Regions from separate parts of the Rhizobium sp. TRM95796 genome, predicted to be linked through region 2. Evidence: predicted binding sites of a transcription regulator. Region 2 holds the regulator's gene; each other region holds the start of a gene.
What was found. The regulator LexA, encoded in region 2, represses DNA repair genes until DNA is damaged. The targets are predictions, from matches to a motif close to TGTTCNNNNTGTGTTCNG.

Region 1 (6,264 bases), on a different contig from region 2:
AACACAGCGAGATCGAGACTGATCAGCATGTCGGACAACGCCGAGGCGATCAGCGTCGCCCCCGTGATCTGCAGCGCCCGATAGGACGTGACGACGCCGTCGAGACGCGACGAGATCAGCCGGTCCGGCCCGCCGCGACTCATCGCCAGCAGCAGCACGCCATAGGCGAGGAAATCGAGAATGATCACCGCGCCGACCCAATCCCGCGACATCAACAGCAGACCGGAAACCAATACCGGCCAGAGCGCATGCGGCCAGTCCGCGAGACCCGGCCGCGCCGCTCCCCCCGTCAATCCGCGAAAAGCAAGGAAAGCCGCAGGCGGCAACAGACTCGCCATCGCCGCCATGAAGGGCTGCAGCGCCGTCGCGCCATATCCCCAACGCGCGCCCACCAGAATGGACTGGAAGGCAAACAGCGTCATCAATGCGACGAAGGCGAATGCGTCATCGCCCCGCTCACGCGCGGTCCGCGCATAGCGAACCGCAAAGACCGCAAGGAACAAGGCGACGACAAAGGGAAGCGGCAGCAGAATCATCGGCAGTCCATCGGCAAATACAGAAGTGCGATGCTTCTGTCCTTAATCGCGATCCTGCGCGACCTCAAACGCGTTTCAGGTCGCCGTTTCCAGCTGCATCGTCATTCTCGTTTCCATTCTTCATCGCAACAGGAGGCGCAGCATGCGCAAGAAAACTCTCTTCCTTGGACTGGCCGCGAGCGTCGCGGCAATCATCGCCCTCGACGCCGCCGTGTCGCTCTGGACGTCGGAAGCCCGGGCCTCAGATCCCGTCGATCTCTCGAGCGTCAACCGCGTCGAAGTTCGCGGCGCCGCAAGCCGCGTGACGGTGAACACGGACGCGGCCGCTCCGTTCGAAGCCAAACTCTTGGGAATCCGAAGCGGCTGGGGCGCTCTCTGGCGTTCGAGCTGGTTCGACGACGGTTGCGCCATGACGGGCTCCATGCGCGTCGAACGCGGTTCGCTGATCGTCGACACCGGCGATGCGCCCTTTGACTTCGATTGGGACGATTGCCGGCTGGAGCTCGAGGCCAATCTCAGAGCGGACGCCGCCGTGCTGATCGACCAGCGCGCCTCGGCGATCAAGCTCGCCGGCGACTTCTCGGTGCTGGATATCAAGTCTGATGCCGGAGATGTCGATGTCGAAGGGCATGCCGATGCGATCTCACTGTCCGGCGCGGCGCTCAGGGCCCGGATCGCCTTCGACGAGGTGCGGAAATCAGAAACCATCCGGCTGATGGGCAAGATGATGGATGCGACGCTGATCTTTCCGGCCGGTACGGCCATCAGCTATGTGGTGCAGTCAGTCGCATCCTATATCGACAGCGCGCTGCCCAACACGCCGGGAGCGAAACCGGAGATCCAGATCCGCGGCGACATGGTCAGGACCACGATCCGCGAGCAATGATCAGGCGCGGAGCTTGGCGGCCTTGGTGAATTTCTTGATCACCATCTCGCGCTTCAGGCGCGAGATATGGTCGATGAAGAGCACGCCGTTCAGGTGGTCGATCTCATGCTGCAGGCAGGTGGCCAACAGGCCTTCGGCCTCGATTTCCTGCGCCTTGCCGTCGAGATCCACGTAGCGAACGCGGATGGTCGCGGGACGTTCGACCTCGGCGTAGTAATCCGGGATCGACAGGCAGCCTTCTTCATAGCTGGACCTGGCGTCGCTCGACGACAGGATTTCAGGATTGATGAAGACCTGCGGCTTCTTTTCCTCGCCCTCTTTGTGAAGGTCGATCACCACGACACGCTTGGGAACGCCGATCTGGATGGCGGCCAACCCGATGCCGGGCGCGTCATACATCGTCTCCAGCATGTCGGCGGCGAGCGTCCGCACCTCCGGCGTCACGTCTTCGAACAGGGCCGAAGTCTGGCGGAGTATCGGGTCGGGCAAAATAATGAGCGGCTTGATCGTCATTTCGCCTCCATAATACAGCCGCCCGGCTTGCGCAACAGGCCGGGCGCTTCCCTTCGGCACGAAGTGAACGTCAGGCGGCCTGACGTGCGGCGCTCGTCACTCGCTTCGCGTCGCGGGTCGGTTCGCCGGTCTTGAATTCGTCGAGAACGCCGTTGAGCCGCTCGACTTCGGCGGCGAGCGCGCGCACTTCGCCCGAGCTTTTCTCCACCATGCCGGCATTCTGCTGGGTGATCGTATCGAGGCTGCTGATCGCGGCGGATACTTCCTTGAGGCCGGACGACTGTTCGTCCGCGGCGGACGCGATATCGGAAATGATCCTCGTCAGTTCGACGATGCGCGTCGTGATGTCGCCGAGCGACTCGCCGGAGCGATTGACCAGGGAAACGCCTGTTTGCACCTGGTTCGAACTTTCGGCGATGATCCCCTTGATCTCCTTGGCGGCGTTGGCCGAGCGCTGCGCCAACTCCCGGACTTCCTGGGCGACGACGGCGAAACCGCGACCCGCCTCGCCCGCCCGCGCGGCTTCGACGCCGGCGTTGAGCGCGAGCAGATTGGTCTGGAAGGCGATCTCGTCGATGACGGTGATGATCTTGGAGATCTCCGTCGAGGATTTTTCGAGCGCGCTCATGGCCGCGACGGCTTCGAGCACGGTCGCGCCCGAGGTCTTGACCACGCCGAGCGTTTCCTGCGCCACGCTGGACGCCGTACGAGCGCCGGTCGCAGTCGAGGTGACGTTTTCCGACAGTTCATGGAGCGCGGCGGAACTCTGTTCTATGCTGGCGGCCTGCTGCTCCGTCCGGCCGGAAAGGTCGTTGGTCGCCTTGGCGATTTCCTGCGCGCCGTCGAGTATCTGTTGAGCCGCGATGCGGACGTTTTCCATCGACTGCCGGAGCGCTTCCACGGCGTTGTTGTAATTGCCGGCCATGGCGCCGAATTTTTCCGGCATCTCGCTGGCGAAACGCGTCTGGAGATCGCCGGCGGAAAGCATTTCCAGCATCCGCCCCAGCTTGCTCATCGCATCGGTCTGCTCCGCCTCGGCGGCGGCTCTCTCGCGTTCGGCCCGTTCGCGCTGCGACGCCAGTTCATCGAGATAGACGCTGATGGCGTAATCCATGTCGAGCAACGCCGCCTTGACGATCACGGAAATGTCTTCGGCGACAGACTTGTTCTTGGACTTCGAGAAAAAGCCGCTCTGCTTCCTGGCCACAACGCCATGGATCAATTGTTCCAGCACCAGCGCATAGCCGGCGATATAGAGCCGGGGCTCGAGGCCGATCCGGGCATGCGTCTTGCCGATCGCGGTCACCCCATTGACATAGGCGTCATCCAGCGCGCCGGATGTGATGATGGCCCAATGCTTCGCCTGAGCGCTCTTCGCGCCGCTGATATGGGACTCGTTCTTGAAGAACCGGGCGGTTTCGGGATTGGCGCGCACCTTGGCGTAGAACATGTCTAGGGCGGGGCCGATGAGTTCGGACACCAGCGGACTGAGCTTCTGCAACTCCTTCTGCGCCGCAGCATCCACCCCCAGAAAATCCAGTCTTTGGCGAAGCGCGGTCGTGTGTTGAGACGAAGAAGTCATGATGCGGAATTCCCACGGATTGAGTTGTATGTCGGCAGCCCGTTAGCTTTTGAGGGTAGGCCCGATTGGTTAATCGCATATTAGCTATGTCTTATTAGTTTTCTTAAAAAAACCCGGAGAAACCCCTAGCCATGTCGCGAATATCGAACATGTCCTGGAGAGTAGCCGGCGTTTCTGCGGCAATCTTGATCAAGATCAAAACAATGTCGCGTCGCCTTTCGGGTGATCTTTGCTTTCCATATTTGGTTTACGAAAGTTTAAGCTGATGCCTCCATAAGCGTGTTCCCGTTTTGATCTGGATTGAATCCGCGAATCTGCTAGGATTGCTCCATGAACGCATTCCTGACGACGCCTGGTATCGGGCTGGACATGATCACGCCGACCCACGCCGTTCTCGCCGTCGGCGCCGCCATTGCCATATTGTGGCTTCTGCTGCTCCGATCGAGACGCCAGAGGCTGGAGGCGGAAGAGCTCGCGGACGCGCTCGAGGCGAAGGCGGAGGACGACGCGCTCAGGCTCAACCAGATCCTCAAGGCGCAGACGGAAATGCAGGGCCGTATCGCGGCGATGACCGAAATGTTCGGCGCGCGCCAGGCGGAGTTCAACCAGACGGTCAATCAGCGGCTCGACGGCATGACGCAGCGGATCGGCGCCACGATTACCGAACAGACCCGCGCCACGCATGAAAACCTCCGCCGCCTTCAGGAACGGCTGGCGGTGATCGACACCGCCCAGACCAACATCCAGACGCTGGCGAAGGACATCGTTTCGCTACAGTCGATCCTTTCGAATAAGCAGACGCGCGGAGCCTTCGGTCAGGGACGCATGGAGGCGATCATCGCCGATGCGCTTCCACAAGGCGCCTATCGCTTTCAGGCCACGCTTTCGAACGGCGCGCGTCCCGATTGCCTGATCCGCATGCCGAACGGACAGCCGTCGCTGGTGATCGACGCCAAATTTCCACTCGAAGCCTGGAATGCGATGCGCGAGGGTGGTCCAGAACGGGTCAAGGCGGCGGCCCAGCAATTTCGCCGCGACATGGAAGTCCATATCCGCGACATCGCCTCGAAATATCTGTTGGCCGGCGAGACGCAGGACACGGCCTTCATGTTCGTGCCGTCCGAATCCATCTTCGCGGATCTGCACGAGCGGTTCGAAGCCGTGGCGCAGACCGCTCATCGCAGCCGGGTCGTCATCGTCTCTCCGTCCCTCCTGCTCCTGTCGATCCAGTTGATCCAGTCGATGCTGAAGGACCAGCGCATGCGCGAACAGGCGCATGTGATCCAGGCCGAGGTCATCAGACTGATGGAGGATGTCGGTCGCCTCGACGATCGGGTGCGCAAGCTGCAGGGGCATTTCCTTGCGGCTCAGAAGGACGTCGACATGGTGATCGCGGCCACCGACAAAGTATCGCGACGCGGGCAGAAAATCGAAGCGATGGAGTTCGACGCGCCGGAGACGCCGGTCGAGCCTCCGGCGCAGAAGGCGGCCGAGAGCAAGACCGGCCTTCTCAAGCTGAGGCTGGTTGACGAGGACTGAGCGGCGGGCGACAAAGGCGCATCAAGAAAAACAAGCGACCTGCGGGAAGAACCATGATCACAGTCCTCGGCTCCATCAATATGGACCTCATCGCCAATGTGCCGCGCCTGCCGAAGCCCGGCGAGACGGTGACCGGCGACCGCTTCACGACCGCGCCGGGCGGCAAGGGCGCCAATCAGGCGCTGGCGGCTCGGCGCGCCGGCGCACAGGTGGCGATGGCCGGCGCTTGCGGCGAGGATGAATTCGCCGGCCCCGCCCTCACTTATCTCCGGTATGACGGCGTCGACCTGGCGCGCATCAAGAGCGCCGCCACCGCGACCGGCGTCGCGCTGATCTTCGTCGGCGGCGATGGCGAAAACGTCATCTCCATCATTGCCGGGGCCAACGGAACGGTCGGCGTGGAGGACGCCGAAGCGGCTGTCGGGTCGATGAAACGTGGCGACATCCTGATGTTGCAGCTGGAAATTCCGGCGGCGACCATCGAGGCCGCGCTTGCCGCCGCCCGCGCCCGCGGGGTCCGCACGCTGCTGAATATCGCTCCCTTCACAGAGGACGCGTCCCGGCTCGCGGCGATGGCGGACTACGTGATCGCCAATGAAACCGAATTCGAACTGCTTGTCGGCCGTCCCGACCTTTCGGCGACGCAGCGCAAGGAGGCCATGGAAGCCCGCCACAAGCAGTTCCAGCAAACGCTCATCGTCACTCTCGGCGCGGACGGCGTCGCGGCCATGCACAAGGGGGCCTATCTGACGGCGGCCGGCCTCGACATCGACCCTATCGACACGGTCGGCGCCGGCGACACTTTCTGCGGCTATTTCGCGGCCGGGCTGGATGCCGGCCTCAATTTCGAATCATGCCTGCGTCAGGCGGCCGTCGCCGGGTCGCTGGCCTGCACCAAGCCCGGCGCCCAGCCTTCCATCCCCTTCATAGCCGAGCTGCGCAATATTTGAGCAGCAATATCAATATTTCCGCATTTCGGCCGGGAGAGCGATGCTTTTCCGGCCATTTTATATGACAGGTTTATGAAATCTAATATGGTCGCGGCAAAATTTAGCGAATTGGAAACAAGTTGCGACTGATCATGGCGCAGTTGTCGAAGACAGGGTGTCCACCCCGTCGTCTCCCGAGGTTAGACCGCCAATGACGTCCTTTGCGCCGAAATCACTCGCCATGAAGCTCCTGCTCGTCACCGGAGCGACGATCGCAGC
Region 2 (6,264 bases):
CGGCAGAGGAAAGCCGGGATCTGCAGGATGTCGACCGTGGGCGACACGAGCGCGCACTGCTCTTCCGTATGGATGTCGGTCAGCACCGGAAAGCCGTATTCGGCCTTGAGATCTGCGAAGACTTCCATGGCCTTTTCCAGCCCGATGCCGCGCTTGCCGGTCAGCGAGGTGCGATTGGCCTTGTCGAAGGAGGATTTGTACACCAGGCCGATGCCGAGCGCATCGGCGAGTTCGACGAGTTTGCCGGCGATCATGAAGGCGTGGTCGCGGCTTTCCATTTGGCAGGGACCAGCGATGATCGACAGTCGGCCGGAATTGGAAAACGAGACCTTGCGGGAGCCTTCGCCCACCGTCACGGTGCTGTTGTTAGCGGTCATGAGTCATACCTCCGAAAATGCGAACGCGACGCCCTGCCCCGCCAAGGGCGGTACGAGCCGCAGGGGTCCGCGCCTGAAATAGCCGATGCCCGCACGCGTCAATATCGTGTCGAGTTCGACCATCGATGCCACCGAGAACATGATGAGACCACCCGTCAAGCCGGCATCCTCATGCAATTCGAGGCCATAGGTGTCCACAAATGCCGCCGGCGTCAAGACGGTCAGTCGCGCGCTCGCGAAAGACAGGCCATCGCCGCTCGCCGAGACGGTCGCGTCGCCACATGTCACCACCCGGAGAAATGACGAGACGTCGTGCGGATGCCGATGCACGAAGACCGCCTCGCGGATGCCGAGTACGCCGTTGTCATGGTCGGTCAGCGTCGTCCGACCGTTCGGGGGAACGTTGATGCGCTGGCAGGTGAAGGCGAAGACGCCGCCGGCGGGATCGGCCCCGGCGAAGGCCAAGCGAAAACCTGCCACCCCGCTGCTTCCATCCGGCAACACCATCGACCGCGAAAAATCCAGCATCTTTCCGGCCGAACACCCGTTCTCCGCGAAGGCGACGTGGTCCGAAGCGGCGTCCGCTGTTCCATAGACGACCGCCGAAAAGCCCTCGGCGCCGCGCGCGTCCCGAAAGGTGCGATCGCCGAGAACGAAGCGGTTGCCGGCTGCGGCGGCGTTTTCATAGCCATCTCGGTCGATGATCGCGAGCGGCTCCAAAAACGTCTGATCGGCGAAATAGACGCAGCAATTGCCGGTGCCGAACGGATGCAGTCCGTCTGGAGCGACCGTGAAGCCGAGCGCGGAAAGACGCTGCCTCGCCGTGATCAAATCGGCGACGGGCAGCACGAGGTGATCGAGCGGGCGCATGGGCGATGCCTTTCTGTTGCCGCGCCTCTCGCACGGGTCGGCGACGGAAGACAAGCCGCGAGACGTTTTCTTATGTCGCACCGGAAACGAATCGGCGTCGACGCGGTTACGAATATGCCGCCGAAGAGCGGACATTCCCAAGGAGACACCCGATGAAAAGACTCGTCAACCTCTCGCTCGCTTCCGCGCTCGCGCTCGCCAGCCTTTCAGGCGTCAGCCTGGCGCAGGACAACAACAATGGCGGGGCAAATTCCGGCGCTCAGAGCGGCCAAGCTGGAAAAAGCGGCGCCGGCGACAACAACGACCCCACCAGCACATCGCAAAACTGCCGCGACGACGCCGCGACTTCCGGCACCAACTGCCAGACCGACACCACCGCCCAGTAGAAATCCCATCGGCCTTCGGCGCGCCATGCGTCGGAGGTCGTCCCGGGCGGTATTCGCTCGGGCCCGGCTTAACCCGGGGAACCCCGCACCCAGCATCCGGGAAAACGCTTGCAGAACATAAAAAGAACAGATACCGTCTGTTCCAGATTTGTTTCTTGTGCGATTCCCGGGGGCGCGCCGATGCTGACCAGAAAACAACAGGAATTACTGCTGTTCATTCATGAGCGCATGAAGGAATCGGGTGTGCCCCCGTCCTTCGACGAAATGAAGGATGCGCTGGATCTCGCCTCGAAATCCGGCATTCATCGATTGATCACCGCGCTCGAGGAACGAGGTTTCATCCGGAGACTTCCAAACCGGGCGCGAGCGCTGGAAGTCATCAAACTTCCGGAGGCCTATTCGCCGAGCCTCAGGCCGCCGGCGGCGCGAGGTTTCTCCCCGAGCGTGATCGAGGGCTCTCTCGGAAAGCAGCAGCCGCAGACAGCGCCGAAAGCGGCGGCCAATGACGAGACGGGCTCAAGCGTAACCGTGCCCGTGATGGGTCGGATTGCAGCGGGCGTGCCGATCTCCGCGATACAGAACATCACGCACGACATCGCGGTGCCGATGTCGATGCTGGGCGCTGGCGAACATTATGCGCTCGAGGTTCGAGGCGACTCGATGATCGAGGCCGGCATTCTCGACGGCGACACGGTCATCATCCGCAATGGCTCGACCGCAAGTCCCGGCGATATCGTCGTCGCTCTGGTCGACGACGAGGAAGCTACGCTCAAGCGCTTTCGCCGCAAGGGAGCGTCCATTGCCCTCGAGGCGGCCAATCCAGCCTATGAAACACGCATTTTTGGCCCCGACAGAGTGAAGGTGCAGGGTAAACTGGTCGGCCTCATTCGTCGCTATCACTGAGAGAGCCGGAGACGGCCGGCGTCGTTTTTTCGGTTGTTATCCATAGCGGCTCGACTTCTTTCGGAACCGTTGCAGTTTCTCGCGCATTTGAATATGCAAAGCGTCGTACGGCCTCTTTTTTGTTAAATGGGGCCGCCTGACGAATGTTCTTGTCGACGAATTTCAGCAGTCGTCGTGCTTGACATTTTACCGCCAGAATCCCTGCTTAGCGGCTCTGGCGGCGCATCTGCGCCATCACACTGTTTCTGGGAGACTGCATTGAGCGACAACAAGAAGAAGGTAGCGCTGGTAACCGGCATCACCGGCCAGGACGGAGCCTATCTCGCGGAACTCCTGCTGAGCAAGGGCTACATTGTCCACGGCATCAAGCGCCGCTCCTCCTCCTTCAATACGAGCCGCATCGAGAACATCTATCAGGATCCGCATGAGGCCGACCAGCGCTTCATCCTGCATTACGGCGATATGACGGACTCGACCAACCTGATCCGCATCGTCCAGGAAGCCCAGCCGGACGAGATTTACAATCTCGCCGCCCAGAGCCATGTGCGCGTGTCCTTCGAGACGCCGGAATACACCGCCAATGCGGACGGCATCGGCACGTTGCGCCTGCTGGAAGCCATTCGTATTCTCGGCATGGAGAAGAAGACACGCTTCTACCAGGCTTCGACCTCCGAACTCTACGGTCTCGTGCAGGAAGTGCCGCAGCGCGAAACGACGCCTTTCTATCCGCGCTCGCCTTACGCAGCCGCGAAACTCTACTCCTACTGGATCGTGGTCAACTACCGCGAAGCCTATGGCATGCACGCCTCCAACGGCATCCTGTTCAACCATGAGAGCCCGCTGCGCGGCGAAACCTTCGTCACCCGCAAGATCACCCGCGCCGCCGCCGCCATCCGGCTCGGCAAGCAGGAAAAGCTCTATGTCGGCAATATCGACGCCAAGCGCGACTGGGGCCATGCCCGCGAATATGTCCGCGGCATGTGGATGATGCTGCAGCAGGAAGAGGCAGACGATTACGTGCTCGCCACCGGCGAGACCACCGAAGTCCGCCAGTTCATCACCTGGGCCTTCGAGGATGTCGGCATTCATCTGGAATGGAAGGGCGAAGGCGTCGACGAGAAGGGTTACGACACGCTGACCGGCAAGGTCGTGGTCGAGATCGATCCGCGCTATTTCCGCCCGACCGAAGTCGAGCTCCTGATCGGCGATCCGACCAAGGCGCAGACCAAGCTCGGCTGGAGACATGAGACGCCGGTGCGCGAACTCTGCCGCGAAATGGTCAATGAAGACCTCAAGGTCATGCAGACCGCCACCGTGATGAAGGAAGCGTGAGGCCGATGTATTCGCTCAGCGGGAAAAAGGTCTGGGTGGCCGGCCATCGCGGCATGGTGGGTTCCGCCATCGTAAGAAGGTTGGCGTCGGAAGGCGCGGAGGTTGTCACCGCCTCTCGCGCGGACGCCGATCTGCGCGACCAGGCGGCCACCACCGCCTGGATCGAGAAGACCAAGCCGGACGCGGTGTTTCTCGCCGCGGCCAAGGTCGGCGGCATTTTCGCCAACGACACCTACCCGGCCGATTTTCTCTATGACAACCTGATGATCGAGGCCAACATCATCCATGGCGCCCACAAAGTGGGCGTCGAAAAGCTGATGTTCCTGGGATCGTCCTGCATCTATCCGAAATTCGCGCCCCAGCCGATCACCGAGGATGCGCTGCTGACCGGCGCGCTGGAGCCGACCAATGAATGGTACGCGATCGCCAAGATCGCCGGCATCAAGCTCTGCGACGCCTATCGCAAGCAGCATGGCTCCGATTTCATCTCGGGCATGCCGACCAATCTCTATGGTCCCGGCGACAATTTCGATCTCAATTCCAGCCATGTGATGCCGGCGCTGATCCGCAAGGCGCATGAGGCGAAGCTCTCGGGCGCGCCCTCGATCACCGTCTGGGGCACCGGCACGCCGCGCCGCGAATTCCTGCATGTCGACGACTGCGCCGACGCCTGCGTGCATCTGATGAAGACGCATTCGGAGGCCGGTCACGTCAATATCGGCTCGGGCGAGGACATCACCATCCTCGATCTGACCAGACTGGTCTGCGACGTCGTCGGCTTCGAGGGCGAGATTGTCCATGATCTGACCAAGCCGGATGGAACGCCGCGCAAGCTGATGAGCGCCGACAAGCTCCGCGCCACGGGTTGGGCGCCGAAGATCGGGCTCGAAGAGGGCGTGGCCAGCGTCTATCGGTGGTTCCTCGCCAACAAGGCCTGATATCAGGGAGCCGCGCATGGCCGATCCCCGGCAACAACTGGGATTTCTCGACGGCTTGCGCGGTTACGCCTCGCTCTGGGTGGTCATCGGCCATGCGATGTTTCTGACAGGCTACAAGGTCGGCCTCTTCGCTCAGCCGGATCTGGCGGTGGAAATCTTCATCATCATCTCCGGCTTCCTGATGACCTACCATTACCAGCTGCGCGAAAGCCGCGAGCCGTGGGATAGGGTTTCGACCTGGACGATCTTCTGGATCCGCCGCTTCTTCCGCATCGCGCCGCTCTATTATGTCTGCCTGGCGCTGGCGCTCTGGTTCGGCCCGCAACTCTGGCAGGACCGGCTGGATGCGGCCGCCATTTTCCCGGGCGGCGTCGAGGAGCAGGTGCGCTACGCCGATCGCTATCTCGATCAGTCGCTCACCAATATCCTCCTGCATGTGAGTTTCATCTTCGGCGCCACCTGGACTCATAATTTCCAGACGCCCCTGCCCGACTGGTCGATCGGGTTGGAGATGCAGTACTACGCCTTTCTGCCTTTGATGATGCTGCTCGTGCTGAAGGGAGGCCGCCTCGTTGCGATCGCCGGTCTGGTCGCGGTGATGTGGGCGTTTGGGAGTTGGCTGCAGGCCAACGGCTTCGTCAAAGGCGCGTTCTCCATGCTGCCGATGAAATTCCACCTCTTCGCGGCCGGGATGCTGATCGCGATGTCGCTGAGAGCCGAGGGTCAGGCGAAATGGCTTTACCTGATGTCCGCCTGCGCCGTCGTCTTCGTGCCTCTCGGCGGCGGACGCGACAGCCTGCACCGCGCGATCAAGATCGGCCTCGTGCTTGCCTTTTTCGCCTTCCTCTATCGCGAGAGCCTGCCGAATGTCGCGCAGAGGGCGCTCGGCGGAGTGGATTGGCTGCTGTCCAACGCGGTGAGCCGCTTCTTCGGCGACGTCTCCTATGGCGTCTATCTGATCCATCTTCTGGTGATGCTTCCGGTCTGCGCCTGGCTGGCGCGCACCCAGCCGGGCCTGTCGCCCGAGCCTCGTTTCGCTGCAGCGCTCGCGCTGACGCTGGCGATCACCTATGGGCTCGCCTATCTCGCCTATCGACTGATCGAACTGCCCGGCATTTCGCTTGGACGTCGTCTCGCCGGCGGCGTTGCAAAACCTGCAGCCCCTCTCGCCTGAGCGATCGGTCCGGTTCGGCCGGTCACCCGTTGTTTCCGGCAATCTCGAGCCCATCCGCCACGGACTTGCGTTTTCTCTTCGGCAAGAAGCGCCGGTGCGAACAAAGGCGAGGCCGAGCCTCGCCTTCCACGTCCCCATGGCGCCACAGAAAAGCCCCGCCGTCGCAGTCGACGGCGGGGCTTTCCGATGAGTGCGAAAGACAATTACTTCGGCAGGTCGCCTTCGACGCCTTCGACGTAGAAGTTCAGGCCGCCGAGCACATCGTCGCCGGCGCTTTCGCCAGC
Region 3 (6,264 bases), on a different contig from region 2:
CGAGGCCGCCAAGACATTCACCGCGGAAACGGGCATTTACGCCTTCAAATGGGATGTGTCGAGCTATGACGCCTGCGTGGCAGGCATCGCCCAGGTCGAAGCGGAATTGGGACCCGTCGAGATCCTCGTGAACAATGCCGGCATCACACGCGATGCAATGTTCCACAAGATGACGCCGGACCAGTGGAATGCGGTCATTTCCACCAATCTCTCCGGCCTGTTCAACATGACCCATCCGGTATGGTCGGGCATGCGCGACCGTTCCTTTGGCCGCATCATCAGCATTTCGTCGATCAACGGACAGAAGGGCCAGATGGGCCAGGCGAACTATTCCGCCGCCAAGGCCGGCGATATCGGCTTCACCAAGGCGCTGGCGCAGGAAGGCGCGGCCAAGGGCATCACCGTGAACGTCATCTGCCCCGGCTATATCGGCACCGAAATGGTGCGCGCCGTGCCGGAAAAGGTGCTCAACGAGCGCATCATCCCGCAAATCCCGGTCGGTCGTCTCGGCGAACCGGAGGAAATTGCCCGTTGCGTGGTTTTCCTCGCCTCCGACGACGCCGGCTTCATCACGGGTTCGACGATCACGGCCAATGGCGGTCAGTACATGGTCTGAGCACAAACGATGAGAGGCCGCCCAAAGGCGGCCTCCATGGTTGATATTCAGTAAAAATGCCAGATGTTGCGGCGAACGCTCAGGGAACCTGGAATCAGGCACGCTTCGTCGGTGATCCGTTTCGAACCTGTTCGCCCAGCGCCGTTCCGTCAGCAGCGCGCTTCGTAGCGACGGCCGTGGCGATCGCGATAGACGCAATATCCGTCACGGCTTGCATGACCGATCAAGGCGCCGGCCGCGCCGCCCACGACTGCCCCGACTGCCGCGCCGCCGACATCGCCGGTCACGACGCCGCCGACGACGGCGCCTGTCGCCGCGCCCACGCCGGCGCCTCTTTCAGTGGCTGTGCAGGACGCCAATGCGCCGATCATGGCCATGGACAGAATAACTTTTTTCATCGCTACGCTCCTTCTCCGTGTGGTCAGACCCGTCCCATCAGGACGAGTATGAGAACTATGACGAGAACAAGCCCGATTCCGCCTGACGGCCCGTAGCCCCATCCCCTGCTATAGCCCCAATTGGGCACAGACCCGATGAGAAGAAGGACCAGAATGACGAGAAGAATGGTTCCAAGCATGTCGCGACCCCATATGCGCAATCGAACTGACGGAAAGAACGAGCGATAAAGTGGATTGTTCCGGGGGCTGATGGATAATTTCGCGAAGACAACGGCAGCTCTCAAAACCATGAATAAACTGGTTAACAAGACGCTGACCCACAAGATGTTGTAGTGAACGGTTTGGCAACCGTTTGCGACGTCTGATTCGTCCGTGATTCGTGCTTGCTCGGTTCACGCCTTTCGTCGCGCCGTTCCGGCACAGGGCGGCGACCTTCGGAAAGCTTTGATTAACCATGATTTCGCGAATTCGTTGACCCGAAAATCCTGGGATCTCCGAGGCTCGCGCCTGCAACTCCAGCGATTCCGTGGACGATTCAACCTATCGATCGGTCGCCGTCGATTCCTCAAGATCTAGTAGGGAACGCTCCGTGAACACGAGAGGGTCTGTGATTCGTCTCCGATTCGTTCCCAAGCTGTTCCGAAGCCTGTGATTTTGCGCGCTGTCACGGGGAAAATCCCGCGCGGACGCCCTTCTTCTTGCAATTGCCGCTTTTAGAGGGCAAGGAAAGCCGCCGGCTTTCAGCCGACTCCTTCATCTGGACTGGACACATTGACTTCCGATCCCCTGATCTTGAGCGGCCGCGGCGTCACTGCGGTTCTCGGCCCCACCAACACCGGCAAGACCCATTACGCCATCGAGCGGATGGTGGCGCACGCCTCGGGCGTGATCGGATTGCCGCTTCGTCTGCTGGCGCGTGAAGTCTATGGCCGCGTCGCTGAAAAGGTCGGGGTCGCCAATGTGGCGCTGATCACCGGCGAGGAGAAGATTTCTCCCCCGGGCGCACGCTATTCGGTCTGCACCGTCGAAGCCATGCCCAGTGAAACCCGAGCCTCCTTCGTCGCCATCGACGAGGTTCAGCTCGCCGCCGATCTCGAACGCGGCCATGTCTTCACGGATCGCATCCTGCATCTTCGCGGACGGGAAGAGACGCTGCTCCTCGGCGCGGCGACGATGAAGCCGATCCTGACCCAGATTCTTCCGGGTCTGACGGTGGTCGAGCGGCCCCGCCTGTCGCAGCTCTTTTACGCGGGCCAGAAGAAGATCACCCGCTTGCCGCGTCGCTCGGCCATCGTCGCCTTTTCGGCCGACGAGGTCTACGCCATCGCCGAACTGGTGAAACGCCAGCGCGGCGGCGCGGCCGTGGTGATCGGCGCGCTCAGCCCTCGCACCCGAAACGCCCAGGTGGCGCTCTATCAGGAAGGCGACGTCGAATATATCGTCGCCACCGACGCCATCGGAATGGGCCTCAATCTCGATGTCGATCATGTCGCATTCGCCCAGGACCGGAAATATGACGGATTTCAGTATCGAAATCTGACGCCGGGAGAGATGGGGCAGATCGCCGGACGCGCCGGACGCCATATGCGCGACGGCACATTCGGAGTGACGGGCCAAACGCGACCGCTCGACGACGAGATGGTCCAGCGGATAGAGGGACACGAATTCGACCCGGTCAAGGTGATGCAGTGGCGCACCAAGGTGTTCGATTTCTCCACCATCGACAATCTGCGCAAGAGCCTGGACATGCCGCCCCGCCTGCAGGGCCTGACCAAGGCGCTGCCATCGGTCGACATGCAGGCGCTCGAGCATCTGGCGCGTTATCCGGACATTTTGGAGCTTGCCACATCGCGGGAAAGGGTGGAAAAGCTCTGGGAGATTTGCGCCCTGCCTGATTACAGGCGGATTACCTCGCTGCAACATTCCGATCTCGTCGCCGCCATCTACAAGGACATTGTCCGGCTCGGCGCGGTGAAGGAGGATTTCATTGCGGAGCAGGTGCGCCGGGCGGACAGGACGGATGGCGAGATCGACACGCTCTCGGCCCGTATTGCGCAAATCAGGACTTGGACCTATGTGTCCAACCGGCCCGGCTGGCTGGCCGATCCGGCGCACTGGCAGGAAAAAACGCGCGAAATCGAAGATCGTCTCTCGGACGCGCTGCATGAAAGGTTGACCAAACGCTTCGTAGACCGCAGGACATCTGTGCTCATGAAGCGGTTAAGAGAGAATGCTATGCTCGAAGCGGAAATCAGTGTGAATGGCGATGTCTTCGTCGAAGGGCATCATGTGGGACAGTTGTCGGGTTTCCGCTTTACGCTTGCGGGCGGAACGGACGGCCAGGATTTGAAGGCTGTCGAAAGCGCGGTCGGCAAGGCGCTGGGTCTCGAATTCGAGGCGCGCGCCGCACGGCTTCACGCCGCCGGCAACAATGACCTGGCGATCGCCAATGACGGTCTGGTTCGCTGGCTCGGCGAGCCCGTGGCGCGGCTGACGGCGTCCGATCACGTGATGCGTCCGCGCATCGTGCTTCTGGCCGACGAATTGCTGCAGGGCCACGCCCGCGATCACGTCCAGGCGCGTATCGAGCGGTTCGTGAATCATCATATCGCCACGGTCCTCAAGCCTCTGGACGATCTCGTCCGCGCCGAAGACCTGCAGGGCATCGCCAAGGGGATCGCCTATCAGCTCGCCGAAAGCCTCGGCGTTCTGTTCCGCCGCGACGTCGCCGACGATGTCAAGGCGCTCGACCAGGACGGCCGCGCGTCGCTGCGCAAATACGGCATCCGCTTCGGCGCCTATCACGTCTTCATGCCGGCGCTGCTGAAGCCCGCTCCCGCAGAACTCATCACCCTGCTCTGGGCGCTGAAGAACGACGCGCTCGGCCTGCCGGGCTATGGCGACCTGATCCCGGCGCTCGCCGCCGGCCGAACCTCGATCGTCACCGACCACAGCTTCGAGCGCAATTTCTACCGCCTCGCCGGCTTCCGTTTCCTCGGCAAGCGCGCGGTGCGAATCGACATTCTTGAGCGCCTGGCCGATCTCATCCGTCCGCTGCTGCAGTGGAAGCCCGGTTCCCCGACCCGTCCGGACGGCGCCTATGACGGCCGCCGTTTCATGACGACGCCGGCGATGCTGTCGATCCTCGGCGCCACCGCCGACGACATCGAGGAGATCCTCAAGGGTCTCGGCTATCGCGCCGACAGCGTCACCGCCGACGAAGCGAGCGCTCATCTGGTCTCCACCGCGCCGACGCCGGCGCAGCCGGCTGCCGCGGCAGTCGAGGACGCGACGTCGGAAGAGCCGAAGGCCGACGACACCGCGACGGCCGTCGAAGCCTCCGAGACTGCGGAAGCCTCTGAAACCTCCGTCGGCGAAGAGGCTCCCGTCGAAGCGGAAGCCGCGCCCGCCGAGCCGGCCGCGTCCGAAGAGCCGCAGGAAGAAAAGCGCGTTCTGCTCTGGCGTCCGGGCGGCCGCAACGATCAGCCGCAGCGCAATGCCGGCCCTCGTCGCGAGCAGGCTTCGCGCGAAGGCGGACGCCGGCCGGAGCGTCAAGGCGACGATCGTCGCCCGCAGAACGCCCAGAACCGCGGCGAAGGCCGTCGGGACCGCAAGGAACAGGGCGATCGGCCCCCGCGCAACGACCGTCCGCGCCAAGACAGGCCGGAGCGTCACGACCGCCAGGACGCCGCTCCACGCCAGGACAAGGGCAATCGCGGCCAGCCGCAGCGCTTCGAGGCCAAGCCCCGCAAGGAAAAGCCGATCGATCCGGATTCTCCTTTCGCCAAGCTCGCCGCGCTGAAGGAACAGCTGAAGAAGTAACGGATGAACGACGCCTCGGCCAGCCAACGCCAGCGGATCGACAAATGGCTGTTCTTCACCAGAATCGCCAAGTCGCGCACGCTGGCGCAGGGCTGGATCGAGGCGGGTCATGTCGCCGTCAACGGCGACAAGGTCCGACGCCCGAGCGCCGATGTGAAGATCGGCGACCGGCTTGAGGTGGCCACAGCCGAAAAGCACGTGATCGTCGTCGTCAAGGCGGCGGGAGAGCGCCGCGGCCCCTATGAGGAAGCGCGGCTGCTCTATGACGACGAGACGCCGCCGCGCGAGCGCCTGACGAAGTTCGAGCAGGCGACGCGCGAACCCGGCGCGGGCCGCCCCGAAAAGAAAGAGCGTCGCCAGATGGAACGGTTGAAGGGGCGCTACGATTTCGAGCCCTGAGAATTGCGTCGCGTAAGCCTCGCGCAAGGCAGATATGCATATGCCGCAACCCTCGTTTTCCCTGTCGTCGCCTTGCAAAGCAGGGGCAAAGAAGCTAGTGGACAAACGATCTTTGGGCCGTGCCGGGCCCCGTTGACTCGACTTTATCTGGAGCCTTCGAATGACTTATGTCGTGACCGACAACTGCATCAAGTGCAAGTACACGGACTGCGTGGAAGTGTGCCCGGTCGACTGTTTCTACGAGGGTGAGAATTTCCTGGTCATCCATCCGGACGAATGCATCGACTGCGGCGTCTGCGAGCCGGAATGTCCTGCGGAAGCCATCAAGCCGGATACCGAGAGCGGTCTGGATAAGTGGTTGAAATTGAATGCGGAATACGCCTCAATCTGGCCCAATATCACGCAGAAGCGCGATGCGTTGCCCGAAGCCAAGGACATGGACGGCGTCGAAGGCAAATTCGAAAAGTTCTTTTCTGAAAAGCCGGGCGCTGGCGACTGACGGATGGACGAAACGACCGCGCGTGGCGTAAGCCATCAGCGGTCGAGACAGCCCGGGCGGGGCGCAACGACCGCAGGCGACGAGCGCGCGCCGCCCATTAATCTGATTCCCCTGCTTAACCACGATGCGAAGCATCGCGGAGCCGCCTTGCGGCGGGTCAAAGCAAATTATTGATTTCCACCGTTTTTTGTGGTAGACACTCTTCCACTGATCCCGAAGGGCGTAATATGCCCAAACATCACGAAAGCTACGATCCCTTCATGCGGCGCTCTTGAAACCTGCACCATTCGGTGGACTGATTTCATCCGCTCCGCAACAAGGGCTTGCCTGCAATTTACATGTGGCGGTCAGACTACCAGGCGAAGCGTCGCCTCCCCCGGCCCCTGGGCCGCACCCGGGCAACCGGAAGCATTTTAGGGAGTTTGTGAAAAGCATGACAACCCAGATCAAGAAGACTTCAGCCCGTCACGGTTTCAAGACCGGTGAGTCGATCGTTTATCCCGCGCATGGCGTCGGTCAGATTGTGACGA

Region 1: OCK01_RS15330 (DNA recombination protein RmuC) is a predicted target of LexA. The motif match lies at 3,798-3,815, and genes of this name have one in related genera.
Region 3: OCK01_RS17000 (helicase-related protein) is a predicted target of LexA. The motif match lies at 1,639-1,656, and genes of this name have one in related genera.

What each region holds. Positions count from the first base shown of each region.
Region 1 is NZ_JAOXHE010000006.1:257,072-263,335, forward strand. It holds gene OCK01_RS15310 (helix-turn-helix domain-containing protein) at 1-536, opposite strand, end outside; gene OCK01_RS15315 (hypothetical protein) at 679-1,422, shown strand; gene def (peptide deformylase) at 1,423-1,935, opposite strand; gene OCK01_RS15325 (globin-coupled sensor protein) at 2,006-3,517, opposite strand; gene OCK01_RS15330 (DNA recombination protein RmuC) at 3,848-5,056, shown strand; gene OCK01_RS15335 (ribokinase) at 5,110-6,006, shown strand; gene OCK01_RS15340 (methyl-accepting chemotaxis protein) at 6,197-6,264, shown strand, end outside.
Region 2 is NZ_JAOXHE010000001.1:137,454-143,717, forward strand. It holds gene kdsA (3-deoxy-8-phosphooctulonate synthase) at 1-377, opposite strand, end outside; gene OCK01_RS00715 (VOC family protein) at 381-1,247, opposite strand; gene OCK01_RS00720 (hypothetical protein) at 1,400-1,633, shown strand; gene lexA (transcriptional repressor LexA) at 1,814-2,536, shown strand; gene gmd (GDP-mannose 4,6-dehydratase) at 2,795-3,868, shown strand; gene fcl (GDP-L-fucose synthase) at 3,874-4,806, shown strand; gene OCK01_RS00740 (acyltransferase family protein) at 4,823-5,980, shown strand; gene OCK01_RS00745 (BMP family ABC transporter substrate-binding protein) at 6,184-6,264, opposite strand, start outside.
Region 3 is NZ_JAOXHE010000008.1:111,542-117,805, reverse strand. It holds gene OCK01_RS17015 (beta-ketoacyl-ACP reductase) at 1-616, shown strand, start outside; gene OCK01_RS17010 (glycine zipper domain-containing protein) at 766-1,014, opposite strand; gene OCK01_RS17005 (DUF3309 family protein) at 1,038-1,193, opposite strand; gene OCK01_RS17000 (helicase-related protein) at 1,777-4,836, shown strand; gene OCK01_RS16995 (RNA-binding S4 domain-containing protein) at 4,840-5,235, shown strand; gene fdxA (ferredoxin FdxA) at 5,396-5,734, shown strand; gene OCK01_RS16985 (CarD family transcriptional regulator) at 6,168-6,264, shown strand, end outside.